3 regions of the Micromonospora inositola genome follow, and region 3 is predicted to be linked to each of the others. Evidence: riboswitches for the same ligand, from Rfam matches in the RefSeq annotation. Region 3 holds a riboswitch; each other region holds the start of a gene.

Region 1 (6,787 bases), 1.1 Mb from region 3:
CTTCGACGACCCTCGCGCTGCTGCTCAGCACCGCTGCGGTGGGCGTCGTTCCCGCTGCTTCGGCCTTCTCGGCCGCCCCCGGCGCGTCCTGCGCCGAGCCGACCGACGTCCACTCGGACGCGCGGGTCAAGAAGGGCGGCAGCGCGAAGCTGGACCCGAATGAGCTGACCGCCAAGCAGGTCCGTGACCGCGAGGCCGACCTCGCCGCCGCGCTGCGCGAGCGGGCGAACTTCCGGGCCGGCGCCGGAGCCACCACCCTGGCGACTGTCAGCATTCCGGTCGTCGTGCACGTCATCCAGCGCGACACCACCCGGGCCGGCGGCAACATCCCCGACTCGCTGGTCACCGCGCAGATCAACGTGCTCAACCAGGCCTACAGCGGCGCCACCGGCGGCGCGCCGACCGCCTTCGGCTTCCAGCTGCAGAAGGTCCACCACGTGACCAACGCCGCCTGGTACCCGATCGTGCAGGGCTCGACCGCCGAGCGGCAGATGAAGACCTCGCTGCGCGAGGGCGGCAAGAACACGCTGAACCTCTACCTGGGCGAGCTCAGCAACGACCTGCTGGGCTGGGCGACCTTCCCGAAGCGCAAGCTGGACAGCATGGACGGCGTGGTCGCGCTGAGCGAGTCGCTGCCGGGTGGCACCGCCACCAACTACAACCAGGGCGACACCGGCACCCACGAGGTCGGCCACTGGCTGAACCTCTACCACACCTTCCAGGGCGGCTGCTCCGGCTCGGGCGACAGCGTGAGCGACACCCCGGCGGAGGCGTCGCCGGCGTTCCAGTGCCCGACCGGGCGGGACACCTGCACCGCGACCGGCCTGGACCCGATCACCAACTTCATGGACTACACCTACGACTCGTGCATGTACCAGTTCACCGCTGGTCAGGCGAGCCGCATGCTGACCGCGTGGAACGCCTACCGCGCGGCGTAACGCCCCAGCAGACGCCGGTGCCGGCTCCGTCTCACGACGGGGCCGGCACCGCCGTCTCCGGAGGGCCTCTGCCGGGGTCAGGCCGCCGTACGGCGGGTGTCGAAGCCGTGCCGCCCGCGCCGGGCCGGCCGCTGGTCGGGTACGCCTGCGGCGTCGCCGGCCGGGTGCGCCGCCCGCGGGTCGAGCCAGACCTGGACGGCCGGCTGCCCGCCGCCGCGGCTCGTCACGTCGCCCTGCCCACGACGGGTGAGCATGGCGACGTCGATGGTGAACTCGAAGAGCCGCCAGTCGACCTGCGGCGCGGCCCGGCCGATCTCGGCGACCCGGGCCACCCGGGCCTGGTCGGTCACCGGACGGGCGCGGCCCGCCACGTACGCCTCGTCGTCGCTCTCCTCGGGCGGGAAGGAGTGCAGCGCGTAGCGGCCGTCGCGTTCGAGGTCGCGGCGCTTCGGCGAGTCGATGACGAAGCAGAAGAGCCCCTCGTCGGTGATGACCGGCGAGACCGGGTGGACCCGGGGGCCGCCGTCGGCGCGGACCGTGGCGAGGTAGCCGAAGCCCGGCCCGTACTGCTGCAGGAGAAGGCGGATCTCGTCGGCGAGGCGGGGCTCGTCGGCGGCGAATTCGGACCAGGAAGCCATGCCGACATTCTATCGAACACACGTACGAACGCGCAGTCCGACACGCAGGTCACCCGTACCGGTCGCTATGGTGTTCCGATGCTGCTCTCCGACCGCGACCTGGTCTCCGAGATCAAGGCGGGCACGCTCGCGCTGGAGCCGTTCGAGCCCACGCTGGTGCAACCGTCCAGCATCGACGTACGCCTGGACAAGCTCTTCCGGGTCTTCAACAACCACCTCTACACGCACATCGACACGTCGGTCCAGCAGGACGACCTGACCTCGATGGTGGAGGTGCCGGAGGGCGAGCCGTTCGTGCTGCACCCGGGCGAGTTCGTGCTCGCCTCGACGCTCGAGGTGATCTCGCTGGGCGACCAGCTCGCGGGGCGCCTCGAAGGGAAGAGCTCACTGGGCCGGCTCGGGCTGCTCACCCACTCCACCGCCGGCTTCATCGATCCGGGCTTCTCCGGCCACGTCACGCTGGAGCTCTCCAACGTGGCGAACCTGCCGATCACCCTCTGGCCGGGGATGAAGATCGGGCAGCTGTGCATCTTCCGGCTCTCCTCGCCGGCCGAGCACCCGTACGGCTCCGCGGTCTACGGCTCCCGCTACCAGGGGCAGCGCGGTCCGACGCCGAGCCGGTCCTGGCAGAACTGGCGGACCTGGCCGACCCGCTGACGGTGGCAGGGGCCCCCACGCGGGAGCCCCTGCCGGTGGATCAGCCCGGTCGGCCGTAGCTGTTGATCTGGCCGTCGTCGACGCGTTTCATCGTGATCGGCTTGCCCGACTGGGAGGCGTGCACCACCCAGCCGCCGCCGACGTACATGGCGACGTGGTGCAGGTCGCTGTAGTAGAAGACCAGGTCTCCGGGGCGCAGCTCGCTCCGGCTCACCCGGCGGGTGACGTCGTGCTGCTGGCGGGCGTTGTGCGGCAGCGAGACCCCGGCCTTGGCCCAGGCCGCCATGGTCAGGCCGGAGCAGTCGAAGTGGTCCGGGCCGGCCGCGCCCCAGACGTAGATCTTGCCGATCTGGGCGCAGGCGAACTTGACCGCGACCCCGGCGGGGCCGCCCGGGTAGCCGGACGGGCACGGCGCGGGCCGCAGCGGGCCGCCGCCACCGCTGCCGTAGATCTTGAGCCGGAGCTTGTCCAGCTTGGCGATCTCGGCGTTGATCTGCTTCTTCTTCGCCGCAAGCTGGGCCTCGGTCCGGGCCAGCTGGGCGACCATCTCGTCCAGCGGCTTCTTCTTGGCGGCCAGCTGATCGCGCAGCTCGACGACGTTGCGCACCTGCTGCTGCTGGCGGTGGGCGAAGCGGTCGAGCAGTTCGAGGCCGGTGACCACGTCGCTCGTCGACCGGCTACCCAGCAGCGCGTTCACCGTTGAAAGGTTGTCGCCCTTGTACGCCTCGGCGGCGAGGCCGCCGACCTGGCCCATGGCGAGGTCCACCTGGAGCTGCAGCGGGGCGATCTGCTTGGCGAGCGCGTTCACCTGCTTCCGCTTGACGGCGAGGTCCTGGCGGGTGGCGTTGTGCTGCTCGATGATCGGTTCGAGCTTGTTCCAGTCCTGGTCGATCTGGCGCTCGATCTCGGCGACCGTCGGTTCGGCGTGCGCCGCCGTGGCGCCACCGGTCAGGATGACGGCGGTGCCGGCCAGGGCGGCGAGGGCGGTGGTGAAGCGGGACCAGCGTGGACGCGGCGCAGCCGTCATCCGGTCGACCGACCGGACCGACGGTCGCCGCGGGGCATGGTGTGCCACCGGGCTTCCGTACTCCTTCTTCGCTGACCGCCTACCGGGTTAGCTGACGGGTTCGGACGGGAAGGGAGCCGCCCTACCGCAGAGCTGCGGATTCACCCCCGGTACCTGGTTCCCCGGCTCGCCCGGAGGCGACTCGGCGGTGTCGGACAGTCACCACCCGGGTTGGACGATGCACATACCGGCCGACGATTGACCAGAGTAGAGAGCGCCGTTATCGATCCGCAACCCGCGACGCCGTGACACTCCGTACCGGAATTCCCGATGATCACGGCGGTGAAGGTTTCTTTCACTCAACATCATCGCGGGGAAAGGTATTGACCCGATGCCATGCGTGGGGCGAGGGTGAGCACGCAGTGACTTCCGCCCGATCTGGAGGTTCCATGCTCCGCTCACCAGTGCCGCCAAGCAGACGGGTTCTGCTCGCCACCGCCATGGCGGCGGCCACCCTTCTCCTCACCACCGGACCCGTCGCCGCCGAACCCGACGCCGGGCCCGCCGACACCACCGACCGCCAGCAGCAGTACGCCGCCGCCGCGGCCGAGTACGGCGTGCCGGGGAGCGTGCTGCTCGGCGTGTCGTACCTGGAATCCCGCTGGGACACCCACCCTGGCCAGCCCAGCACAAGCGGCGGCTACGGCCCGATGCACCTGACCGACGCCGAACAGGTCGCCAGCACGCCGTCCAGCGGGCACGTCGACGAGGACGAGGACCCCCGGGGGGACGAGTCCCGGCCCCTGGTCCTCGACCCCGCCACGGCGGCCGAACCGACCGGGGACCTCCTGCCGCAGGCGTCCCTGCAGACCCTCGACGCCGCCGCCGCGCTCACCGGCGCGGCCGAGGAGACGCTGCGCACCGACGCCGCCGCCAACATCCGCGGCGGGGCGGCGCTGCTCGCGTCGTACCAGAAGGAGCTGGGTGCGCCGGTCGGTGCCGGCAGCGACCCGGCGGCCTGGTACGGCGCGGTGGCCCGGTACTCCGGCGCGGACACCGAGGACGCCGCGGCGGCCTTCGCCGACGAGGTGTACGACCAGATCGGCCTCGGTGCCAGCCGGACCACCGACGACGGCCAGCGGGTCACTCTCGCCGCCCTGGCGGTGACGCCCGACGAGTCCGGGTTGCACCGGCTCGGGTTGCGCCGCGCCGAGCGGCCGGACGGCCTGGAATGCCCGGTCCGGCTCGCCTGCGAGTGGATCCCCGCGCCGTACGAGAAGTACGGCCCGAACCCGGGCGACTACGGCAACCACGACCTCGGCGACCGGCCCGCCCAGCAGAAGATCGAGTACATCGTCATCCACGACACCGAGGGCTACTTCGGCCCCAGCGTGAAGCTGGTGCAGGACAAGACCTACCTGGGCTGGCACTACACGCTGCGCTCGGTGGACGGCTACGTCGCCCAGCACATCAAGGCCAAGGACGTCGGCTGGCACGCCGGCAACTGGTACGTCAACGCCAAGTCCATCGGCATCGAGCACGAGGGCTTCGCCGGCCACGGCACCTGGTACACCGAGGCGATGTACCGGACCTCGGCCAAGTTGGTCCGCCACCTGGCGCTCCGGTTCCAGATCCCGCTGGACCGGCAGCACATCCTCGGCCACGACAACGTCCCCGGCACCACCGCCGGGACCGTGGCCGGGATGCACTGGGACCCGGGCCCGTACTGGGACTGGTCGCACTACTTCGACATGATGAAGGCGCCCTTCCACTCGACCGGCACGCCGCACACCGGCCTGGTCACCATCGACCCGGACTACGCCGGCAACCAGCCGGCGTTCATCGGCTGCAACCAGCAGCCGCCGGGCGTGCCGAAGCCGACGCCGCCGGCCGCGCCGTGCCCGCTGCGCGGCTCCTCCTCGGTCATCCTGCGCACCGCGCCGAGCGACACCGCCCCGCTGGTCAACGACCGCGGCCTGCGGCCGAACGGCACCCCGGACACCATGTACATCTCCGACCACGGCGCCCGCGCCTCGACCGGCCAGACGTACGCCCTCGCGGACGTCCAGGGTGACTGGACCGCGATCTGGTACCTCGGCCAGAAGGCCTGGTTCCTCAACCCGGCCTCCGCGCCGACGGCGAAGTGGGGGCAGGGCTTCGTGGTGACGCCCAAGCCGGGCAAGGCCACCATCCCGGTGTACGGCCGGGCCTACCCCGAGCGGGCGGCCTACCCGGCCACCATCCCGTACCAGACCATCTCGCCGCTGCAGTACACCTTCGCGGCGGGCCAGCGGTACGCGCTCGGCGGCGTCCTGCCGGGCGAGTACTACCGGGCGGTCTCCTTCGACGGCTCCGCCCCCGGCGACCGGACGGTGGTCCGGGGCGAGAACCGGTACGTGCAGATGCAGTTCGGCCACCGGGTGATGTTCGCGAACCTGGACGACGTGCTGATCCTGCCGGCCTCGGTGGGCGCGCCGAGTTAGCCGGCGCTCCACATGACGAAGGCCCCCGGTCGGCTGACCGGGGGCCTTCGTCGTCGGATCGGATCAGGTGACCCGGCGGTAGCCGGCCACCGGCTGTGTGCTGACCTGGCTCACCTGGACCGGCTTGCCGGTCCGCGGTGCGTGCACCATCAGCCCGTTGCCGAGGTAGAGGCCGACGTGATGCAGGTCGGAGCCGAAGAAGACCAGGTCACCAGGGCGGGCGTCGGACCGGGAGACCGCCCTGCCCTCGTTCCACTGCGCGCCGGTGAAGTGGGTCAGGTAGATCCCGGCCGCCTTGTAGGCGTACTGGGTGAGGCCCGAGCAGTCGAACGAGTTCGGGCCGGTGGCGCCCCAGACGTACGGGTCGCCGACCTGGGCGCAGGCCGTCTTGATCGCGATCCGCGCGGCGCTGCTCACCACGCCGTCGATGGCGGGGCAGCCCTCGACCCGCACCGAGGTCTTCGGCAGCATCGCGGTCAGCCGCTTGATCTCGGCGTCGATCTGCTTCTTCTTCGCGGCCATCTCGTTCTGCTGCTTGACCTGAGTGTCGATCAGCGCGTCCAGCTTCGCCTTCTGCGCCTTGTACTTGTCGCGGATGGCGAGCACGCCGGCGATCTGCTTGCGCTCCTGCGTGGCGAGCCGGTCGAGGATGGTGAGCTGCTCGGCGAGCGTCCCGGGCTTGGCGTCGACCAGCAGGGCGCCGATCTCCTGCGACGGGCCCTGCATGTAGTAGCGGGAGGCCAGGTCGCCGACCCGGTTCATGGCGAGCGTGGACTGCAGCTCCAGCGGGGCCATCTTCTTCTGCAGGTCCGCGGACTTCTTCTTGTTGACCTTCAGTTGGGCGCGGATCTTGTTGTAGCCCTCGATGGTGGGCTCCAGCTGCTCCCACTGCTTGTCGATCTGCGCGTCGATCTCGTCCACCGAAGGGGCCGCGTGCGCGGGCGCAGCGACGAGTCCGGCGCCGACCGCTACGGCCGCGACCAGGGTGAGCAGACGGTGTACGACCCGGCGGGCGCCGACCGGTCGGACGGGCGGCTGACTCCGGGCGTGACGATGAGGGGGCAT
Region 2 (11,173 bases), 2.8 Mb from region 3:
CGCCGGCCCCGACGAGTGGTCCGCCGCTCCCGAGCGGCTGGACGAACTGTCCGCCGCCGACGCCACCCTGGCCGTGCTCCAGACGGTCCTGCGCCAGCTGACCTCTGCCGACCGCCCCAAGCAGACCCCGTGCGCCGACTTCACCTGCCACGACCTCGCCGAGCACCTGTTCGGCTCCATGATCGCCTTCGGCGCGATGGCCGGCGTGGAGGTGGTGAACCCCGAGACGGGTTCGCTGGAGAACCGGGTGGCCACCATGGCGGCCCAGGCCATCGAGGGATGGCGCGCCCGCGGTCTCGACGGCACCGTGCCCGCCCCCGGCGGCGACGAGATGCCGGCCAGGTTCGCGGCGAGCATCATGCCGGTGGAGTTCCTGTTGCACGCGTGGGACATGGCCCAGGGCAGCGGCACGCCCCTGGTCGTCAGTGACGAGGTCGTGGCCTACGTCCACAAGCTCGCCGAGCAGATCGTCCCCGGGGCGCGCGGTGCCTCGTTCGGCGACGAGGTGGCCCCGTCGACGGGTGCCGACCCAATGGAGCGGTTGGCCGCCTTCGCCGGCCGGCGCCCCGTGGCTGAGTGACAGGATCCAACGATGCAGATGCCCAAGCCCACCGACGGTGACAAGCAGTTCTTCCGGACCGTCGTCCCCGAGGAGCCGGGGGTCGAGGTCAAGCCGATGTTCGGCAACCTCGGCGCGTTCGTGAACGGCAACATGTTCGCCGGGCTGTTCGGCTCGTCCGTCGGCGTGAAGCTCGCCACCGACGATCTGGCGGAACTGGCGACGATCGAGGGTGCGGGACCGTTCGGCCCAGCCGAGCGGCCGATGGGTGGATACCTGTCGCTGCCTGCGTCATTCACCGCCGAGCAGGCGACCCGGTGGGTCAGCAAGGCACAGGCGTACGTCGCGACGCTGCCGCCCAAGGTGAAGAAGAATTGACGTTCTCTCCGCCCAGAAGGACGGAGATTCCCTCCACGCTGCGCGTGGAACACGCGGCGTCCGGGTGGATTACCGCTTCGCCGCGCGGTGCCACCATTGCTGGTGGTCTTACCTGCGCTCCACGGTCGTTTGAGTTGTCCGCCCGTCCGGCGGCCAACACGTTCATGGCGGCGTTGATGCGTCCACACTGCGAGCACATCCGGGTCGATGGGAAGAACCGGTCGATCCGGCCGAAGGTCCGCCCGAGCCGGGCGGCCTTGTATTCCAGCATCGCGGTGAAGCTGTCCCATCCGGCGTCGTGCACCGATTTGGCTAGCCGGGTCCGGCCGAGACCGACGACGCACAGGTCCTCGACGTACACCGCTTGGTTGTCGCGGATGATCCGTGCGTCGGCCCGGCGGCGGGCAGCCCACAGGTACGCCAGCAGCAACGGTGCCAGCAGCGGTTTGGCCAGCCACTGCAGCGCGGTCAGGTCGAACGCGACGCCGACCAGCTCGACGGCGGCGACGACCCCGAACGCGCGCAGCCAGGGCCGCGTCACCGGGCCGGCTGCCAGCCGGGCCGGCCGAGCACGTAGCCGAGCCGGTGCCGCCAGGATGTGGCCGCCCGGGCGTCCGCCCAGATCGAGGCGTATTCGTGGGTGGCCACCCGCAACGGGTTGTATGTGGTGAGGTTCTTGGTGAGCCCGTACCGGACGGTGGCGCGTTCCGGCTCGAAGCTGCCGAAGAGCCGGTCCCAGACGATCAGGATGCCGCCGTAGTTGCGGTCGAGGTACTCAGCGTTGGAGCCGTGGTGGACCCGGTGGTGGGACGGGGTGTTGAAGACCCACTCGATCGGCCGGGGCAGCACACTGATCCGCTCGGTGTGCAGGAAGAACTGGTAGAGCAGGCTGATCGACTGCTGGAGGAAGATCATCCAGGGCGGGATGCCGAGCAGGGCGAGGGGCAGCCAGAACGGCAGCGAGGTCATCGGCGTCCAGCTCTGCCGCAGGGCGGTGGAGAGGTTGTAGAAGACGCTGGAGTGGTGCACGACGTGGCTCGCCCAGAGCAGTCGTACCTCGTGGTGCAGCCGGTGGAACCAGTAGTAGGCCAGGTCGTCGGCGAAGACGAGCAGCACCCAGGTCCACCAGGAGCCGGGGGAGAGGTGGACCGGGGCGATCGTCCACAGCCCGGCGTAGAGGCCGACGGTGGCCAGCTTCCACGGGAAGCCGATCACCTGGCTGCCCAGGCCCATGGAGAGGCTGGTGGTGGTGTCGCGCAGCTCGTAGCCGCGTTCGTCGTCGTCCGGCGCGAACCGGTAGGAGAGGGCCTCGACGATGATGAGCAGCAGGAACGCCGGGACGGCGTAGAGCACGGCGGGAATCACGCTCGGGCTTCCCTTCCGGACGGGGTGGTGGGGGTGGTGACCGGGGCGGTCAGCAGGGCCCGGGCGTGCCGGGCGGCGGCCGCGCCCTGGCCGGCGGCGATGGCCGCGGCGAGCCGGCGATGGCCGGCGATGTCGAGCAGTTCGGCGGCCCGGCTGTCGGGCGGAACGTCGCCCACCGCGAACGTGCCGGTCACCAGGCTGTTGAACGCCAGCAGATAGGCGGTGTTGCCGGAGCCGCGGACGATCAGCCGCCACATGGCGATGTTGGCCTCGGCCATCTGCGGCAGGTCGGGCGCGAGCGCCGCGTACTCCTCGGCGGCCCGGACCACCGCGGCCGTGACCGGCGGGTCGCCGCGCTCGGCGCAGAGCCGGGCCGCGTCGGTCCCGACGCAGGCCCGCATCTCCAGCATGTCGCGGACCAGCGTTTCCACCGGGAGTACGTCGCCCGACTGGGTCAGCGACAGCGCCAGGTCCAGCCCGGCGTGCACCCGCCAGTCCAGCACCCGGGTCGCGCCGCCCTGGCTGACCCGGACCAGTCCGAGCTGTTGGAGCCGGCGCAGCGCCTCCCGGACGGCGTGCCGGTTGACGGCGAACGCGGCGGCCAGCTCCCGCTCGCCGGGCAGCGTCTCGTCCGGCCGGTAGCGACCGCTGACGATGGCGTCGCGAAGCTGGCCGAAGACGTGGTCGGAGACGGAGGCGCGGGGGACCGGGGCGAAGGCCATGGGCAGAGTGTGGCCCCGGACACATCAACCCGTCAACTGGTTGGACCACACGGGTGGCGGCCACCCTCCGCCACCCGCGCCGGCGCGGCTCGTATCCTTTCGCCGGAAGGCCCCGCACGGAGGAAGGGAGTCGGTGTGAGCGACCAGGTCGAGACATTGGAGTTCCAGGCCGAGGCACGTCAGCTGCTCCAGCTGATGGTCCACTCGATCTACTCGAACAAGGACGTCTTCCTGCGCGAACTCATCTCGAACGCGTCGGACGCGCTGGACAAGCTCCGGCTGGAGTCGCTGGTCGACAAGGACCTGGCGGCCGACGTCTCCGACCTGCACATCGAGATCGCGGTCGACAAGGACGCCCGGACGCTGACCGTCCGGGACAACGGCGTCGGCATGTCCCGGGACGATGTCGTGTCGCTGATCGGAACCATCGCCAAGTCCGGCACCGCTGAGTTGCTGCGTAGGCTGCGGGAATCCAAGGACGCGGGCGCGTCCCAGGAGCTGATCGGCCAGTTCGGCGTCGGTTTCTACGCGACCTTCATGGTCGCCGACCGGGTGACCCTGCTGAGTCGCCGGGCCGGGGAGAGCGGCGGCACCCGATGGGAGTCCACCGGCGAGGGCACCTACACGGTCGAGGCCGTCGACGAGGCCCCGCAGGGCACCTCGGTCACCGTGCACCTCAAGCCGGCCGACACCGAGGACAACCTGCACGACTACACCGCCGAGTGGACGGTCCGGGAGATCGTCAAGCGGTACTCCGACTTCATCGCCTGGCCGATCCGGATGACCGTCGAGCGTGCGGGCGAGGATGGCGCGACCACCCGCGAGGCGCAGACCCTCAACTCGATGAAGGCCCTGTGGGCCCGGTCCCGCGACGAGGTCGACGAGGCCGAGTACAAGGAGTTCTACAAGCACGTCAGCCACGACTGGGCCGACCCGCTCGAGACCATCCACATGCGCGGCGAGGGCACCTTCGAGTACGAGGCGCTGCTCTTCCTGCCCTCCCACGCGCCGCTGGACCTGTTCTCCCCGCAGGGCCGCCGGGGCGTGCAGCTCTACGTCAAGCGCGTGTTCATCATGGACGACTGCGACGCGCTCATGCCCAACTACCTGCGCTTCGTCAAGGGCGTCGTGGACGCGCACGACCTGTCGCTGAACATCTCCCGGGAGATCCTCCAGCAGGACCGGCAGATCCGCGCTGTACGCCGTCGCCTGGTCAAGAAGGTCCTCGCCACCCTCAAGGAGATGCCGGCGGAGTCGTACCGCACCTTCTGGGCCGAGTTCGGCGCGGTGGTCAAGGAAGGGCTGCTCGAGGACCCCGACAACGCCGAGCCGCTGCTGGACCTGGTGCGGGTCGCCTCCACCCACGACCCGGCCGAGCTGACCACGCTGCGCGACTACGTGGCGCGGATGAAGGACGGCCAGTCCGAGATCTACCTCGCCACCGGCGAGTCGCGGAGCACGATCGAGAACTCGCCGCACCTGGAGGCCTTCCGCGCCAAGGGCTACGAGGTCCTGATCCTCACCGACCCGGTCGACGAGGTCTGGGTCGAGCGGGTCGGCCAGTACGGCGGCAGGGCCCTGCGCTCGGTCGCCAAGGGCCAGGTCGACCTGGAGACCGACGAGGAGAAGGCGAAGGCCGAGGCGGAGCGGAAGGACCACGCCGAGCTGCTGACCTGGCTGACCGGCGCGCTCGCCGACAGCGTCAAGGAGGTCCGGCTCTCCTCCCGGCTGACCACCTCACCGGCGTGTGTGGTCGGCGACGCGCACGACATGACTCCGACGCTGGAGAAGATGTACCGGGCGATGGGGCAGGAGGTGCCGCGGGTCAAGCGGATCCTGGAGCTGAACCCGAGCCACCCGCTGGTCACGGGCCTGCGCAAGGCCCACGAGCAGGGCGGCGACATCGAGGGCCTCACCGAGACCGCCGAGCTGCTGTACGGCATGGCGCTGCTCGCCGAGGGTGGGGAGCTGGCCGACCCGTCCCGGTTCACCCGGATCCTCGCCGACCGGCTCGCTCGCACGCTGTAACGCGTCTGCCGTCCGTCGGCCGCAGCCCTCCGCGCCGCGGCCGACGGACGCCCGCTATCCGAGCGCCAGCCGCTCCAGGCGCGCCGCCTCCTGGACAGACGGCTCACCCGGCTCGCTGCGGAGCAGCCGCCACCGGGACGTCCGCCCGTCGGGGCCGGTCAGCTCGCCGTGGGCGAGGGCCCGGTCGATGTCGCGTCGTACCCGCAGTTCCAGGTCCGGGTCGGTGGCGAAGAGGATCCGCAGGCGCACCTCGTCGCCGTTCCGCTCCGCCTCGGTGTGGTGCGGGGCGACCGGGCAGGGCGGTTCGTGTTCCCAGTGGCCGCACAGGACGGTCGTGATGGCGGCCCCGGGGGCGGCCGGATCGTCGTCCGGGCCCATGCCGAGGACGGCCTGGTGCGCGAAGCCCTGTCGCATGCCGCCATTGTGCGCCCACCCGCCCCTGCGCGCGGCGGATCCACCGGGGGACCCGCCGCGCCGGGTGTCAGGGCAGCTCGGGATAGAGCGCGGCCACCCCGCCGGACAGGCCCGCGAGGACCCGCCGGGAGGTCTCGTCGGCGATGATCTCGTACCGGTCGGCCTCGATCCCGTCGACGGCGATCCGGGCGATCTCGGCCGGGTCGGACTTCGGCCCGGACACCTGGGCCGTCATGTCGGTGTCCATGTACCCGACGTGCAGGCCGGCGACCCGGACACCCCGGCGGGCGAGCTGCGTTCGCAGCGCGTTGGACAGCGACCACTCGGCGGCCTTGGCCGCGCTGTACGCCCCCACCCCCGGGAAGCTCACCCAGGACAGCGCGGAGAGGATGTTCAGGATCGTCCCGCCGCCGTTGGCGGCGATGTGCGGCGCGAACGCCCGCACCACCGACAGCGTGCCGAAGTAGTGGGTCTCCATCTCCAGCCGGATGGCCGCCAGGTCGGCGTCGAGCAGGTCCGCCCCGGTGCTGATGCCGGCGTTGTTGACCAGCAGCGTCACGTCGCCGGCCAGCGCGGCGGCCGCGGCCACCGAGTCCGGGTCGGTGATGTCCAGCCGGACCGGGGTGACGCCCGGCAGGTCGACGCTGTCGGGATTGCGGGCGCCGGCGTACACGGTGGCGCCGCGGGCCGCCAGCTCGGCGGCGAGGTGGCGGCCGAAGCCGCGGTTGGCCCCGGTGACGAGGGCACTGCGTCCAGCGATCTTCATGTCCTGCTCCTGAGTGTGTCGGGTCGAGGGGGTGTGTCGGCGGGCCGACCGGTCACGCACGTAGCAGGCCGGGACCCGGGAGGACGTCGATCTCGCCGGGCGGTACGTCGTGCCCGGCCGCACAGCGCAGCCGCGCGTGGACGGCGGCACCGCAGTCGTGGTGCTCGACCCGGACCGACGGGCCGGCCTCGTCGGCGGCCCAGGCGTCCCCCCACTGGCGCAGCGCGGTGAGCACGGGCAGCAGCTCCTGCCCCTTGCGGGTCAGCAGGTACTCGTCCCGGGTGCGTTGCCCCGGCTGTCGGTAGGGGCGCCGTTCGAGCAGGCCGTCGGCGACGAGCTGCTTCAGTCGCGCGGCGGCGACCGGCTCGCTGATCCCGACCCGCCGGGCGAAGTCGTCGAAGCGGCGGGTGCCGAACGAGGCCTCGCGCAGCAGCAGCAGGGTGGACCGGTTTCCGACCACCTCGATCGCCCGGGCGATCGAGCAGTTGCTGTTCTGCCAGGCGTCGCGCTGCTCGAGGAAGTCCGTCATGCCGGCGACGCTACCCCGCTGACTTAGGAAAGCCAAAGTCAGCTAGGTCACGCGACCCCGGGGAATACCGACGGCGGATCCGCCGCTGTCTCACACCTGCCCGGCGTAGAAGCCGTACCGGGCCAGCGGCTCGACGATGGTCTGCTCCTCGTACGACAGGTGCGACAGCAGGGTGTCGCTGAGGATGTCCACCGCCTTCTGGAGCTCGGTGAAGTCGCCCGGATTGCGGATCAGGTCCACCAGGGCCCGGTCCACGCCCTCCACCACGTCGTGGATGACCACGTGCTCCGCCTCCAGGCGGTCGAGCACGGGGACCAGCCCGGGGTTGGAATGCCGCAGGTGCGGGAAGATCGAATTGTCCTCCAGCCCGTGGTGCTGGCTGACCGCCGTGCAGTACGCGGCGCAGTACGCCCCCAGCGTCCAGTTGTTCTGCCGCATGGTCATCTGGTTCAGCACGGCCCGGGCGGCGCCGGCGGAGACCACCCCCCGCCGCACCTGCTGCAGCAGGTCACGTACCTGTGCCAGCTCCTGCCGCAGGTGGTCGTGCACGTCGACGAGGTGCCCGCCGACGGCCTGCGCGTGCGGGGTGTAGACGTGCCCGGCCGGCGCCGGCGGGGCGGCCGGGCGGGTGGACTCGTCCCAGAGTTCGTGGTCGGTCAGCCGGACCTCCGGATCGGGGGTGGGGGTGACGGCGAGCGTGGTGGAGCCGCCGGCCTCGACCACCTCGCGCTGCTCCTCAACGGCCTTCGCCCGGCTGCCGGGCTCGGCGCGCTCGGCGGCGACCAGCTCCCGCACGGCGGGCGCGACCTCCTGCGCGAAGAGCTGGATCGCGGTGGGGTCGTCGGCGCCGAGGATGAACCCGGAGGTGCCGTGGTCCAGGGCGAGACCCGCCAGCTCCTCCACCCACTGCTCGGGGGGCCCGGCCAGGAAGCCGGAGCGGGAGCGGGTGAATCGCCCGGAGATGTTGAGCAGCCGCCGCACCGAGCGGGGATCCCGCCCGGCCGCGTCGGCGCCCTCGTCGACCAGCGCGTTGAGGTCCGCCAGCTCCGCCGGCCCCTTGGGCAGGTACGCCATCGACGGCAGCCAGCCGTCCGCCGCCCGCCCCACCAGCCGCAGCATCCGCGGCTTGTACGCGCCGATCCAGATCCCCACCTCGTGCGCCGGCGCGGGTCCCCGCTTCGCGCCGACCACCCGGTAGTGCTCGCCCTCGACCCGGATCCCGCCACGCCGGTCGACCGCCCACACCCTCCGGATGATCCGGATCGCCTCGTCCAATGCGTCCACGGCCTGGCCGGGGGTGAGCCGCCGCCCCCCGTTCGCCTCGATCGCCTCCCAGAAGGCGCCCGCGCCGAGACCCAGCTCGGCGCGGCCGTCGCTGAGCAGGTCCAGGCTGGCGACGCTGCGGGCCAGCACCACCGGCTGCCGCAGCGGCAGGTTCAGCACGTTGCCGGCCAGCCGGATGCGGCTGGTCGCCGCCGCCAGGAACGACATCAGCGTCCAGGTGTCCAGGAAGCCCGGCTGGTACGGGTGGTCCTGGAAGGTGGCGAGGTCGAGGCCGACCTGTTCGCAGAGCTTGGCGAGGGCCACCACCTGCTCGGGCCGGTCGGCGGTGGGGGTGAGGAAGCTGCCGAAGATGAGTTGGTGCCCGTAGTCCGTCATGTGCGCCCGCTACCTCGTTCGCGTCCCGTGCCGCTCGGCCGGCCACCGGCCTTCGCCACCGTAGCCGGAGGCCAGAAGGGACGCCCAGCGCCACCGACCTGCGTGGGGACCCGCTGTCCGGCACCCGCCCGGCAGCCTCCTTATTGCACATCCGGACACCTCGCAACTCGTAATGCCGCGCCTTCGCTCGGCCGGGTGAAGAACTTCACAAGAAGTGGGCGATCACCCCAAACCGTTCCTAACGTCGTATGCGTTCGCGATTGCGGACACCACGGGCCGGTAACGCCTAATTCCGCCGCCGGCCCGGTGGTACCTGGACCTCAGGCGGGAGCGGGGGACCCACACGTTCCTCGGTGCTCGACACCTCGGGGTGAAGCCGCCTACCGGCGGCCGGGCTCCTCGGCCCGAACCCGACAGCTCACCTCGTCGGCGTGGAGGAAACCCAACATGGCAACTGAACACACCGCACGCCACCACCGGACCAGCCCGCGTCGGCTCGCCGTCGGGGCACTCGTCGTCGGCGCGGCAACCGGCGCCGCCGCGATCCTCGGGCCGGCCGCGCCGGCCAGCGCGGCCAGCGTGAACTGGGACGCCATCGCCCAGTGTGAGTCCGGCGGCAACTGGCACATCAACACCGGCAACGGCTACTACGGCGGCCTGCAGTTCTCCAAGAGCACCTGGAACGGCTACGGCGGCCAGAAGTACGCCAGCCGGGCCGACCTGGCCAGCCGCGGCGAGCAGATCGCCATCGCCGAGAGGGTCCTCGACGGGCAGGGCATCGGCGCCTGGCCGGTCTGCGGCAAGAAGGGCGGCTCGACGAAGCACTATTCGTCCAAGTCGGACTCAGGGACGAAGAAGAAGTCCCGCTCGGACTCCGGGTCGAAGTCCAAGGCCGGCTCCTCGGAGCGGTCCTCGCGCGGCGACCGGCCGGCCACCCGTAGCCACCGGCGTACCGCGCCGGCCTCGGGCGGCTCGGGCGCCTACGTGGTGAAGCCGGGCGACGCCCTGTCGATGATCGCCGACGTGCAGGACCTGGCCGGCGGCTGGCACGCGCTGTACGAGCGCAACAAGCGCGTGGTCGGCGACGACCCGGGCCTGATCTTCCCGGGCCAGCAGCTGCGGCTGCGCTGACGTACCACCGGTTCCCACCCCACCGGTCGGAACCGACGCAGCCGACGAACGCCCGGCCGGTGCTCCGGCCGGGCGTTCGCCGTCCGGCAACCCGCCGTGGACGTGGCGACGGTGTGGCGGGCGGGTCGGGACGCGGATTGCTATCGTCACGGTGCTCGTGAAGGGACGTGAAGAAAGCGCGGCTATGACCAACGAACCGTTCTCCGCGGCCGCGAGCCTCGATGAGCTGCTGACCCGGACGCAGCAGGCGTTGTCGGCCATGCGCTCCCGGCCGGCCGAGCACACCGACGGCGATGCGCCGGAACTGCTCCGCGCCGATGGCACGGCGGCCGACGGGCTGGTGCGGGCTGTGGTCGTCCAGGGTGGCCGGTTGGAGTCCGTCACCGTCGACCCGCGGCTGTCGGCGGCGGGGATCGAGACGGTCTGCGGGCACATCGTGGCGGCCGTCAACGCCGCCCTCGCCGACCTGGAAGCCCAGGTCAGCGCCACGGCGCGGGCCGACGTGGACGCCCTGGCCGCCCGGCTGGCCGCAGCACCCCGCCTACGGCTGACGCACTGAAGCGGTCGGTCGCCGGGAGGACGACGACCGACCGCTTCGGAGTTGATCAGCTCAGGTTGAGCGCGGTGTCATCGATGACGAAGGACGTCTGCAGGGAGCTGTCCTCCACACCGCTGAACGAGATGGTCGCGGTGGTGCCGGCCAGCGACGAGACGTCGAAGGACTTCAGGACGTAGCCGGCGGCGGCGTTCACGTTTGAGTACGTCGCCAGGGTGGTGCTGCCGGCCTTGACGGTCAGCTTGTCGTAGACGGTGCTGCCCGACTCGGACGTGTCGATGTGCAGGTAGAAGGAGAGCGTGGCCCGACATCCGGCCGGGATGCTCACCGCCTGCGACAGGGTGTCGGTGTGGGTCGAGCCGTACCCGTCAAGCCACGCCTTGTACGAACCGCCGTGCGCGGCCTGGCTGGTGGAGTTGGTGATGACGCCGGAGGTGGCGGTCCAGCTCACGGCGCCGGACTCGAAGCCGGGGTTGGCCAGCTTCTGGCCGGAGCAGCTGCCGGTGGGCGGCGGGGTGGTGGTGCCGCTGCAGGTCGGGTCGCCGGACTGGGCCGGCACGCTGACCGCGTCCCACGCGGCCTTGACCGTGTTGAACTCGGTGCAGCCGGTCGGGTAGAGGTTCTTCGCCGCCTGCAGCGTCCAGGTGCGGTACTTCAGGTACGACGAGGACGTCGTCTTCAGCAGCATCGCGTTGTACATGATCTTGATGGCCTTCTGGATGCCCAGGCCGGTGACGCTGCTGCCGTTGCAGGTGGAGCTGGTCGGCTGACCGTTGGTCGGGCTGCTGCCGTTGGCCAGCAGGTAGAACCAGTGGTTGCCGGGACCGGCCGCCGCGTGCACCTCCGTGCTGGGGATGCTGCTGGAGTAGCAGTTGGGGTCACCCAGCGCCGACGGGTTGTACATGTTGCGGATCGGGCCGCTGCCGACCAGATTGATCTTCTCGCCGACCAGGAAGTCGGGAGCGTCGTAGCTGGAGGGCTCGTTGGCGAACCACTCCGTCGCCGCGCCGAAGGTGTCGGCGACGAACTCCTGGGTCCCGTTGCCGGAGATGCCACCCGGGGTGTG
Region 3 (11,173 bases):
CCTTCGTCAGCCGCAGCGCCCGGGCGAGCGACGCGAGCATCTGCGCACTCGGCTGCGGGCCGCGCTGCTGTTCGAGGCGGGTGTAGTAATCGGTCGACATCGCGGCGAGGGCAGCGACCTCCTCACGCCGCAGGCCCGGCGCGCGCCGGCGCGCGCCCGCGGCCAGCCCGACGTCCCCGGGCTGCAGCGCCTCGCGGCGGCGGCGGAGAAAATCGGCCAGGGCTGCACGGTCCATGATCCCAGTATCCGCCGGTAGCGCGGGCGAGCCAGGGATTGCCGATCCCCCGATAACCGGTCTCTGCCCCCAGGCCGGACGATCGGCGAGGCTCGGAGCATGAACATCTCCGGAAACACCATCTTCATCCCCGGCGCCACGAGCGGAATCGGCCTCGCCCTCGCGCTCGAGCTGCGGGCCAAGGGCAACACGATCATCGTCGGCGGTCGGCGCGCCGACCTGCTCGACAAGATCGCCGCAGAGCACCCCGGCATCGACGCTATCAAGATCGACACGACGGACCCCGCGAGCATCGACTCGGCCGCGAAGGAGGTGCTGGCGAAGCACCCGGACCTCAACGTCCTCGTCACGATGGCCGGCATCATGCGCATCGAGGACTGGCACCAGCCCGAATCGTTCCTCACTTCGGCCGAGACGACCGTGACGACCAACGTGCTCGGCCCGATCCGCCTCATCGCCGCGTTCATCGAGCACCTGCGGGCGCAGCCGGATGCCACCATCGTCACCGTCTCCTCGGGCCTCGCGTTCGCGCCGCTCAAGGTCACCCCGAGCTACAACGCGTCGAAGGCCGCGATCCACATGCTCAGCGAGTCTCTCCGGTTGCAGCTCGCGGACACGACCGTGAAGGTCGTGGAGCTGGAACCTCCGGCCGTCCGTACCTCGCTGCTGCCCGGGCAGGAGAACAGCGAGTTCGCGATGCCGCTCGACGAGTTCGTGGCGGAGGTCGTCGCGCTGCTCGAGGCGCAGCCCGACGCGAAGGAGATCCAGGTCGAGCGGGTGAAGTTCCTCCGCTACGGCGAGGCGCGCGGCGACTACGACCAGGTCGTCGCGACGCTCAACGCGTCCGACCCGCACGGCAGGTAGCCTCGGCCGGCCCCGGCGGCGGGTGGTTCGCTTACGGGACGGGGGAGGCGCCATGACGTCGGGAAAACGGTTAAGCGTCACCTGAGGGTTGCCGTAGGAAACAGCGCAGGTTGAAAGCCAAGATTAGGGATGATTAAGATTCCGATTAGCGGAGTCTTATCGTACGCATAATTCCGGCACCCAATGTGCGCGCCTGACAGCGCAGAGAATTGGCATTACCCGCTCGTTGATTTCCTCGGGCCGTCCTCACTAATGTTGTCAGCGTCCGTTCCGGATGTCGGTCTCCACCTGGAGTGCCCCGGGACGGCCACCGCCGAGTCGCTGGACGTCATTGGCGTCGCCAGGCGAGCCGGGGAACCACCGCAGGTTTCGGGGTGAATCCGCATCAGCGGTAGGGCGACTTCCACGCCCGAACCCGTCAGCTAACCCGGCAGGCGGTCGAGGTAGGTGCGCGGTGACGTGCGTCGGCCTCGAATGGAAGGAGCCGACCCCGTTGCCACCCGTGCGCACCCGGCCTGCCGGATCGCGTCTGTTCACCAGAATCCTCGCCGTCGCGGCGGCGGCCATGGTGGCCGTCGGGCCAGCGGCCCACGCCCACGCCGCACCGTCGGCCGCCGATGTGCAGCAGCAGATCGACGCGGCGTGGCAGAAGCTCGAACCCGTCATCGAGCAATACAACAAGGTCCGGTCGGAACTGGCCGCGAACCAGCGGAGATCGGCCGAACTGAGCCGAAGGATCGAGCCACTCGGCAAGTCGGTGGAGATCAGCAGGACCCAGGTCCAGGAGATTGTGGCGGGGTATTACAAGCGGGAGAAGTCGCTTTCCACATTCAACGCCCTGCTGTCCCGCGGCTCGCCGCCGACAGCGGTGGGGGATCAACTCGCGCTCGTGAATCAGGTGGCAGATTCGGAGCAGCGACAGATCACCCGGCTGTCGACCCAGCAGGCGAGCTACGACGCCGACAAGGAGAAGGTCGACGCGCTGATCGCGATACGGCAGCGCCAGCAGGCCCAGCTAGCGGCTCGCAAGAAGGCCATCGACGCCGAGATCAAGCGGCTGGATGCGCTACACCGACAGACCGCCGCCGCTGAGGCGACCGCGGCGGCCAAGGCGGCCGCGGACGCCGCGGCGGCCAGAGCCGCAGCCGCCGCCCAGTCAGCCGCCACCGCGAGCAGCACCTCACCCATCACGTCGAGCAGTCCACTGTTCATCGGTGGGAAGTGCCCCGCCGTCCCCATCACGGGTAGCGGCGGCGTCGCGGCGAAGACCGCGTGCAAGCAGATCGGCAAGCCGTACGTGTGGGCGGCCAACGGTCCAGACTCGTTCGACTGCTCCGGCCTGACCCAGTACGCGTGGGCTTCCGCCGGGGTGCAGCTGACCCATTACACAGGTGCTCAATGGACCGCAGGTGTGGCGGTGAGCAGAGCGAACCTTCGCACGGGTGACCTCGTCTTCTTCTACGCCGATCACCATCACATGGGTATGTACGTCGGCAACGGGCTGATCGTCCACGCCCCGCACACCGGGGACGTGGTCCGAATGGCCCAGCTGGCGACTATGCCTTACAGCGGTGCTCGCCGCCCCGGCTGACCCGTCCGGTCCGGAGCCACCGGGCATCGTCAAAGAGCAAGCATCCGCAGCGAGAAGGGCATCCGCTGGGGCGGGCGCCCCCTCCAAGCCGCAGCCTGACCCAGCCCGGCGAAACCTATGCGGTCACAGCACTAGCTTCGGCTGCGGATCATCGACATCAGCAGCCCGTGGGTCTCGGCATCGGCGGCCACCACGAGCCCGCGGCCTGCCTGCCCGATCGGGGCGCCGTCGATCCCGGTGACTACGCAGCCGGCGGCCCGGCACACAGCGATGCCGGCGGCGAAATGCACACTCCAGGACAGGTCACCGCCATCGGTGACGTATGCGGCGCGCTTGCCGGCCGCAACCCAGGCCAAGGCCAGCGTCGTGGACACGACCCGCGGCCGGAACCGCTCGACGAACTCGGGGCGGGTCAGCAGGTCCACGGCCCGGAATCCGGGCGCGCTCGGGAACGGCGGATCCAGGTTGACGTCCACCAGCTGGGTGACGGGGGTGGGCGTCAGCTGCGCATCGACCCCGTCGTGCCGCACCCAGGCGGTCTCACCGTCGGTGAAGAAGACCTCGCCGCTGAACGGGTCGGCCACCGCCGCTGCCCCGTTGCGCAGCGCCACGTTGACGGCCACCAGCATGTTGCCGACCGCGTAGTTCAGCGTGCCGCACAGGGGATCCACCAACCACTGGCGCACAGCGTCGGCCGCGCCCCGCTGCCCGCCTTCCTCGCCGAGCACCCCATCATCGGGCCGGGCGGCACGGATGACGCCGAGGATCGTCTGCTCAGCCTCCACATCGGCGGCGGTGGCGAAGTCCCCGGCGCCTTTGTCGATGCGGGTGAGCCGCTGGCCGTACATGTTGCTCACCACGTCCGCGCCGGCACGTGCCGCAGCTACCGCAACCCCGGCATCGTCGGGACTCGCGTACGAGTTGATCATGCCGTGCAGAATACGGGGCGAAGCTGATCCCCACCGGTCAGACCAGCATCGTCCCGCCCCGACGGCCGCAGGAGTGCAGCTCACCACCGTCCGCGAAGCGTGGCCGGCAACCACCGCGACGTCGCCCGCACTATTTCGGGCGCCACCAACATCCAATCGGCCCTCGGCGCCATCGACGCGACCACCAACCCGGTGAACCTGTGCGGTCAAGGCACTAGGTGCCTGGACAGGAGGCTCGGGATCGGTCAAGATCGGCGGTCATGGCCCAGACGACGGCTGACCGCGCCGAGAGCGCTGACCTTTCCGACGAAATCGTTGCCGTGGCGGAGCGGCTGGCCGACCTGATCGGCGCGCTGCCCACCGCCGACATCGCCATCCCCGGTGCGTCCTGGACCGTCGCCGAGGCGGCCGCACATCTGGCGATGGCCAACGAACTCATGGCGACGATCGCCGCCGGCCGACCGGCGACTCACGGCGACGGCACGAAGGCCGGCCTGGCCAGCGCGAACGCGCAGTCGCTGACCGAGCACACGGAACGCGACCCGGCCGTGCTCGCGCAGCGGATCACGGAACAGGCCGCCGCGTTCCTGGAGGCGGCCCGGGCCCGACCCGCCGCGGATGTCGTCGACACGCCCATGGGCCCGATGCCGCTGGGGGTGTTCAGCTGCTACCTGCTCGCGCACATGCTCAGCCACGGCAGCGCGATCGCCAGCGCCCTCCGGCAGCCACCGATCGTCCGGCCGCGGCACGTCGAACTCATCCTGCCGTTCATCCACGTCACGATGCCCCGCCTCGTCGACCGGACCGCCGTTCAGGACCTGACCGCGTGCTACGAGCTGCGGCTGCGCGGTCTCTCCCGGTTCTCGGTGCTCTTCGCCGACGGAGTCGCCACGGTGAGCGACATCCCGCACCGCCGGGCCGACTGCACGATCTCGGTCGACCCGGTGTCGTTCTTCCTCTTGAGCGCGGGTCTGAGCAGCCAGTGGCCGTTGATCGCGCGCGGGAAGCTGCGGGCGTGGGGACGCAAGCCGTGGCTCGCCTTCCGGTTCCTCGGCTTCTTCGCCATCCCGTGACGGCATGACAAGGGCCGAGGGACGCTGAGCCGGGCCGGACGGCAGTCGGGCGTGCCCGAACGCTGCCGCCGCAGGGTTCTCCCCACCGGCCCTCGCGACCGGGACTGCCGTCCCGCAACGTCCACGGACGCAACAGCAGCTAGCTCGCGCCCAGATGGGCGATCATCGTCTGGTTGGCGGCCCAGCCGTCGGGGAACTTGACCGGCACGTCGAGGTGCACCGTCTCCGTCGACGGGTGGGCGTCCAGCAATTCCCCGATGCCCGCCCGCGCCACCACGATGCAGGCGTGCCGGTGGCGGGACGTCAGCACGCAGAGCCGCCCCGACTCCAGGTGGAAGGTCGTCGCGTCCCGCCGTCCGGACAGCGGGTGCAGCACGATCGTCACGTCGTACTCGCGGCCCTGGAGCCGGTTGGCGGTGTCGACGGTGATGCCCGCCCCGGCCTCGCCGAGCTGCGCGCGGATGGCCGCGACCTGGTCGCGGTGGGCGGCCCCGACGGCGATGCGGTCCGCGGTGACCGGCGCGCCGGCCGGCGCGTGCTCGGAGACGGCGACCGCTCCGCGCCGCAACACCCGCAGGGCCAGGGCCGCGCAGGCCGCGGCGGCTTCCCCGTCGGTACGCGGGGTGTGCCGGGCCGGCAGCTCGTACAGCGCCCAGCCCGTCGTCGCGGCCAGCTCCACGGACGCGTCGAGTGCGTCACCCGGCCCAGGCTCGGTGAACGACAGCGCCCGGTCGTCGGGGCCGGTACCGGCGCGGAACCCGGTGAACGGGTAGAACGCCGCGGCGACCACCGGCGCCGCCGAGGCGGGCAGCCGCCACGACACGGGCAGGCGGTGTACCGGCAACTCGGGGTTGTGGCGCAGCAGCACCGCCACCGCCGACTGCATCGGATCCCAGGTCAGGCCTGTCCAGCGCACGGTCTCGACCGTGGAGAACGGGTCGAGCTGCCCGGGGTCGCCCACGAACAGCGCCCGCTCGAACCGGCCGGCCACGCGCAACAGGGCGTCCGACCGCATCTGGTACGCCTCGTCGACGATCGCCCACGGCCAGCAGCCCTCGGCGATGGTGGCCCACTTCGCAGCCGTACCGATGATGACGGCCGGACCGCCGAGGTCGGCGACCTTGGCGGCGACCCGGACGGTGTCGTGGTCCTTGACCCGATCGGAGGGCCGGTAGTCGGCGGCGGAGAGCCGGCCGATGCGCAGTTCGGGGGCCCTGCGGGCGAGCCGGTCGATGAGGTCGTCGACCTGCTCGTTGGTCTGCGCGATGATGATCAACGGCTCGCCGGCGGCGGCCAGCTCGACGGCGGCGCGCACCACCAGCGTGGACTTGCCGGCGCCGGGCGGCGAGTCGACCACCACGCCGCGGTGCGCGCCGGAGCGCAGGTCGGCCAGCACGGCCGGGATCACCCGCTCCGCCTCGACCGCGGGCGGCACCTCCAGCCCAGCAAGCATGACCACACCTCTCGACGGGGCATCGCCGGGACCCTACCGCCAGGGCCTGACCATCCTCCGGTCACCTCACGTCCGCGGTCCTGGCCCTCGCCCCGTGCTCCGACCGCATCGCCGTATGCCAAGTCGTGCGGTAAGACGATTGCCACAGGCAACTAATGGGCGTACGAACGTGAATGTCAGCCCGGTTACTTGCGACGAAGATCGTTGACCGGATTCACAAAACCCGAGGGGGGCCAATGGCACGCAGCCGCATCGCCGGGGCAGCAGCCATCGCACTCGTCCTACCACTCCTGGGCGTCCTTCCCGCGTCAGCCGCGGCGGCCGCCCCCGCCCAACCGGCCGCCGCGAAGAAGGATGGGCCCAGCGACGTCCGAGAGCTCACCCGCAAGGACTTCACGCTGGACGGCCACAAGGTCCAGACGCCCGCCCGATACCAGCCGCGCGCGCAGGCGCGTTCGGAAACCATGGCAGCAGCGGCGACTCCGCCCGTTGGCACAGTCCGTCAGTGGCTCGGGCTCGACGACTTCCAGGGCCGGTACTACCGCAAGAACTACACGCTGCGGGCAGTTGGCAACAACATCGAGGTGTGGGTCGCCAACGACATCGCTTTCCCGGCCGGCGACTGCCGGACCCAGATCCCCTCGTCGACGCAGATCACCGACGCGCAGGTCACGAACCTCGTCAACGAGTTCGACAACAACATGTATCCGAAGGAGACGGCGGCGTTCAGCACGCCACCGGACCGCGACGGCAGCAACGCCCGGCTCGGGCCGGACGCCAGCGGCAACGGCGGCGTCTACACCGGCGGTGGCAACAAGACCGTCACCCTCGTCGACAACGTCCGGGACGACAACTACTACACGTTCCCGGCCGCGCCGACCTACATCGCCGGGTTCTTCTCGGCCGCGCTCAACGAGTATTTCGACCGCAACGTCATGACCATCGACGCGTTCGACTGGCTGCACCGTACTGGTGCCAACCCGCCGAACGAGCCGACCGGCGACCTGTGCACCAGCCGCCCCGCCCGCCCGCACCTCTACGAGGGGACCTTCGCCCACGAGTGGCAGCACCTGGCGCACTACTACACCGACCCCTTCGAGACGAGCTGGGTCAACGAGGGTCTGTCCGACTTCGCCCAGACGCTGGTCGGCTACGTCGACACCACGGCGACCGTCTTCGACCGGGGAGCCGACAGCCACCTCTACTGCTACCAGGGCTTCGGCACGGTGCAGACGCCGTTCAACACCAACCCGCGGGACTGCGGCGGCCCGGAGAACTCGCTAACGCTCTGGGGCGAGAGCCCCAACCCGAACGCGGTGCTCGCCGACTACGGCAACGCGTACTCGTTCATGCAGTTCCTCCACGACCGGTACGGCACGGACATCATCTCCCGCCTGCACAACGACGGTGAGCTGCAGGGTCTGGCCAGCCTGGACGCGGCGCTGAAGGCCGAGGGCGCCACGAACATGTACCAGGTCATCCACGACTACCAGACGATGACGCTGGTCGACAAGATCGTCGGGGAGCGCCACGGGGTCATGCTCGGCGTATCGAAGAGCCGGGTGACCACGCCGAGCCTGCGGTCCACGGTCAACCTGGCCAACCCGGCCGCCAACGCCACCCCGGGCGCGGCACCGAACGGTGCCGACTACGTACCGCTGCAGGACGCCAAGGGGCAGGTCCTGCGCGGCCGCGACCTGCGGTCGCTGTCGTTCCAGGGCGCCAAGACCCTGCCGCCGCTCCCGCTGGAGTGGACCGTCGTGTCGAACGATCCGGACCGGTCCGGGAACCCCGTCCTCTGGTCCGGAAACGACAGCAACACGGACGCGGGGGCGGTCACGTCGGTCGCCGTGCCGACCGCCGACCCGACGCTGCGCTTCCTCGCCAAGTACGGCGCGGAGGTTGGCTTCGACTACGGCTACGTCACCGTCTCCACCGACGGCGGCGCGACCTACACCGCCATCCCCGGCGACAAGACGGTCGACGGGCCGCTCGGCCCGGCGGTCAACGGTACGACCGACGGGTTCGAGGCACACTCGTACGACCTGTCCGCGTACGCCGGAAAGACCGTCCTGCTCGGCTTCCGCTATGTCAGCGACGGCGGCGTCAACGAGGGCGGGTGGCTGATCGACGACATCACCATCGGCGGCACGACGATCAGCGACGGGAGCAGTCTCGCGCCGTTCGATTCGCCGACCGAGATCAGGCCGATCAGTGTCAAGAACTGGAACCTGCGGCTGATCGGCATCGACGAGCGGCACTCGTCCGCACGGCAGGTGGAGTTCGACGGCAGGTCCGGCCTGACGCTCAGCCGAGAGCAGTTGGCCCTGCTCAGCCCGTTCGAGAAGGTCGTCGCCGTGGTCGCCTACGACGAGCCGACCGAGCAGGTCAACCAGTACGCGCCCTACACCTTGAAGGTCAACGGAGTCGTCCAGCCCGGTGGCGGCGGCGCCTGACCTGACCCGGCAAGATCGCCCGGGCACCTGTCGCCGCTCTGGTGGCAGGTGTCCTGGCGGGCCGGCAACCGGCCGCCGCGTACGTCCGGATGACTGAGCGCGCTCTCAGCCGGCTCGGTCGTCAGCGCGGACGCTGGTCGGTCGACCGCTGGGCTGTCAGCCGAGGTTCCACATCCTCCGGCAGCTCAGCACCGCAGAGCGCGCAGATGTAGTCGTCGTCGCGGACGAGGTTGCGCTCGCCGCAGTCAAGGCAGCGCCGGAAGACGACGGCCGCGGTGAAGCCTTCCGGGCGGCAGATACCCGCCCTGTCGAGGGCGCCCGCCACCGCCAGCCACGAGGTGGGATCGGGGCAGTAGCCGGTGGAGTGGTTGCTCACCTCGGTGACGACCCAGCCGTCCCGCTCGCCGGCGAAGGCGATCTCTCCCGCGCCGAGGACCTCCCCACCGCCGGCGCAGGCGACGTGCTCGCTGCGTCTCGGCGCGAGCCGCAACGTACCGCCGGGGTCGACGACGTAGGTGAAGGGCTCGTCGCGGTCGCGCGGATCTGCAGCCGCCAGGTAGGTGTCGAGATCGACCGGTGATCGGATGGGCCAGCCCTGAGGGGCGTCGGCGACCGACGCCCGCACGTCCGCCGGCCCGACGTACCGGTATCGACGCCCCGCCCCTACCACGCCGCCGACCCTACGCCGGTGCGGCCGCCGTTGTGGACAATCACGGCGGTCCGGCCCGCTGGACCTGACCGCCCGCCCCTCCGATCCCGTCCCCGGGGCCTGGCTCGTTCCGCGTCAACGCCGCACGGCGAGGTCGTTCCCGATCCGCGTGGCGGCGGCCGTCATCGCCGCGACCCGCGCCGGAGAAGCGGCCATTTTCGGTGCTGGGGAGTTGAGCGCCGCGAATCAGCGGGTGAGAGCTGCGAGGAAGTCGTCGACGAGCCGGGTTTGTGTCGCGGCCGGTAGCCGCTCGGGGTCGAACAGCGCCTGAACCACCAGGCCGTGGGTGAACGCCAGCACGGTCGTCGCGAGCCGGCCCGAGTCACCGTCGGGAAGCTCGCCCAGCCGTTGGGCGTCCTCGATGGAGGTGCGCAGGCCCACCCGGATGCGCTCGTAGCGAAGGCTCTGGGCGGCAAACAGGTCAGGGTCGGACAGGGCGACGTCCCAGGAGCCGACCCAGATCCGGTTCATCGCCGCTGCATCGGGGGTCAGCGGGAGGATGTTGAGCATCTGCGTGCGCAGCGCCGCCCGTCCAGGTGCGGGAGCGGCCTGCCGGGGGCGCTGCGCGGTGCGTACCTCGAGGATGTCGAGGGCGTGGGCGATCAGTTCGCGCTTGCCCGCGAAGTAGTGGGTGACCAGTCCGGTCGAGGAGCCCAGGGCCGCCGCAACGGCGCGCATGGTGAGGCCGCCGAAGCCGTGCTCGGCCAGGACCTGCCATACCGCCTCCGAGACGTCCTGGCGCCGGGAGTCATGGTCGGTACGTGCCGGGGTCATGGCCTGTTAGCGTACATGCCAAACGTTTGTTATGTACGGAGGCTGTGATGTTCGCACTGCCCCTCACCGACTCGGCCGTGCTGCGCCCGCTCGAGCCCTGGCACGCAGAGGAGTTCCTCTACCACCTGGACCGGGCGCGCGAGCACATCCTGCCGTGGGTCTCGCCCGCGTTCGTCGCCCGCGACGTAGGCGAGGCTCGCGCGGTACTGCAGCGTTACGCGGACAAGCGGGCTTGCGACGGCGGCGGCATCTGGGGCATCTGGCTGGACGGCCGCCTGATCGGCGGCGTCATGTTCGTCTCCTTCGACACCGCGCTGGGCGTCTGCGAAGCGGGCTGCTGGCTGGAGCCCGGCGCGCAGGGCCGCGGGCTGATCACCCGAGCCGCAGAGCGGATCATCGACTGGGCCGTCGACGAGCGCGGGATTGCTCGCATCGAGTGGCGCACCAAATCGGGCAACGAACGCAGCATCGCGGTCGCGCAGCGGCTGGGAATGAGCCACGACGGAACGCTGCGTCAGGTCTATCCGGACGGAGCGGGCGGACGGATCGACCTTGAGATCTGGTCGGTGCTGGCCGACGGGTGGCGGGCCCGCCGCGCCGGCCGGGCCTGCTCACCAGCCATCATCATGTCCGCTGATGTAAAAGCCGAACTCGACGGCCTGATGGCCACCTTCCTGGGCGCCTTTGCCAACCCGGGCGGCGCCAGGCCGAACGTCGAGGCGATCTACGAGGTGTTCATCCCCGAAGGGATGATCATCAGCAACGTCGGCGCGACCCCGGTGATCTACGACCTGCGCCAGTTCGTCGAACCTCGCGAGAAGATCCTCACCGATGGGACGCTGACCGAGTTCCGGGAATGGGAGACCTCGGAGACCACCGAAATCTACGGCTCGATCGCCCACCGGTTCAGCGAGTACCGCAAGTCCGGCTACCTGCACGGCGAGTGGTTCGAGGGCGGGGGAACGAAGACGACCCAGTTCGTCAAAACCCCATCGGGCTGGAAGATGAGCTCGCTGGCCTGGGACGACGAGCCTGCCTGACGATCGCTGCTCCCGGTCGAAGCGCCGACGTCCCGGAGACCCGGGGCCC

The links. A riboswitch is a leader RNA that binds a small molecule or an ion and turns the genes downstream of it on or off. The one in region 3 is predicted to bind cyclic di-AMP.
Region 1: another riboswitch for cyclic di-AMP. It lies ahead of GA0070613_RS08785 (C40 family peptidase); the one in region 3 lies ahead of GA0070613_RS03340 (C40 family peptidase).
Region 2: another riboswitch for cyclic di-AMP. It lies ahead of GA0070613_RS22250 (LysM peptidoglycan-binding domain-containing protein); the one in region 3 lies ahead of GA0070613_RS03340 (C40 family peptidase).

What each region holds. Positions count from the first base shown of each region.
Region 1 is NZ_LT607754.1:1,832,666-1,839,452, forward strand. Features, by position in the region: gene GA0070613_RS08770 (zinc metalloprotease) at 1-938, shown strand, start outside; gene GA0070613_RS08775 (pyridoxamine 5'-phosphate oxidase family protein) at 1,016-1,576, opposite strand; gene dcd (dCTP deaminase) at 1,655-2,233, shown strand; gene GA0070613_RS08785 (C40 family peptidase) at 2,274-3,260, opposite strand; cyclic di-AMP (ydaO/yuaA leader) riboswitch at 3,322-3,457, opposite strand; gene GA0070613_RS08790 (N-acetylmuramoyl-L-alanine amidase) at 3,689-5,722, shown strand; gene GA0070613_RS08795 (C40 family peptidase) at 5,786-6,787, opposite strand, start outside.
Region 2 is NZ_LT607754.1:4,656,703-4,667,875, forward strand. Features, by position in the region: gene GA0070613_RS22200 (TIGR03086 family metal-binding protein) at 1-580, shown strand, start outside; gene GA0070613_RS22205 (TfoX/Sxy family protein) at 593-937, shown strand; gene GA0070613_RS33620 (zinc ribbon domain-containing protein) at 882-1,478, opposite strand; gene GA0070613_RS22215 (sterol desaturase family protein) at 1,475-2,302, opposite strand; gene GA0070613_RS22220 (FadR/GntR family transcriptional regulator) at 2,299-3,024, opposite strand; gene htpG (molecular chaperone HtpG) at 3,160-5,052, shown strand; gene GA0070613_RS22230 (hypothetical protein) at 5,107-5,466, opposite strand; gene GA0070613_RS22235 (SDR family oxidoreductase) at 5,534-6,232, opposite strand; gene GA0070613_RS22240 (winged helix-turn-helix transcriptional regulator) at 6,285-6,761, opposite strand; gene GA0070613_RS22245 (LLM class flavin-dependent oxidoreductase) at 6,852-8,420, opposite strand; cyclic di-AMP (ydaO/yuaA leader) riboswitch at 8,694-8,866, shown strand; gene GA0070613_RS22250 (LysM peptidoglycan-binding domain-containing protein) at 8,868-9,551, shown strand; gene GA0070613_RS22255 (YbaB/EbfC family nucleoid-associated protein) at 9,736-10,110, shown strand; gene GA0070613_RS22260 (M4 family metallopeptidase) at 10,157-11,173, opposite strand, start outside.
Region 3 is NZ_LT607754.1:704,399-715,571, forward strand. Features, by position in the region: gene GA0070613_RS03330 (helix-turn-helix transcriptional regulator) at 1-235, opposite strand, end outside; gene GA0070613_RS03335 (SDR family oxidoreductase) at 335-1,099, shown strand; cyclic di-AMP (ydaO/yuaA leader) riboswitch at 1,401-1,551, shown strand; gene GA0070613_RS03340 (C40 family peptidase) at 1,554-2,690, shown strand; gene GA0070613_RS03345 (inositol monophosphatase family protein) at 2,822-3,619, opposite strand; gene GA0070613_RS03350 (maleylpyruvate isomerase N-terminal domain-containing protein) at 3,880-4,692, shown strand; gene GA0070613_RS03355 (AAA domain-containing protein) at 4,832-6,145, opposite strand; gene GA0070613_RS03360 (choice-of-anchor J domain-containing protein) at 6,382-8,601, shown strand; gene GA0070613_RS03365 (hypothetical protein) at 8,723-9,271, opposite strand; gene GA0070613_RS03370 (TetR/AcrR family transcriptional regulator) at 9,497-10,084, opposite strand; partial or broken gene GA0070613_RS33195 (GNAT family N-acetyltransferase) at 10,132-10,680, shown strand.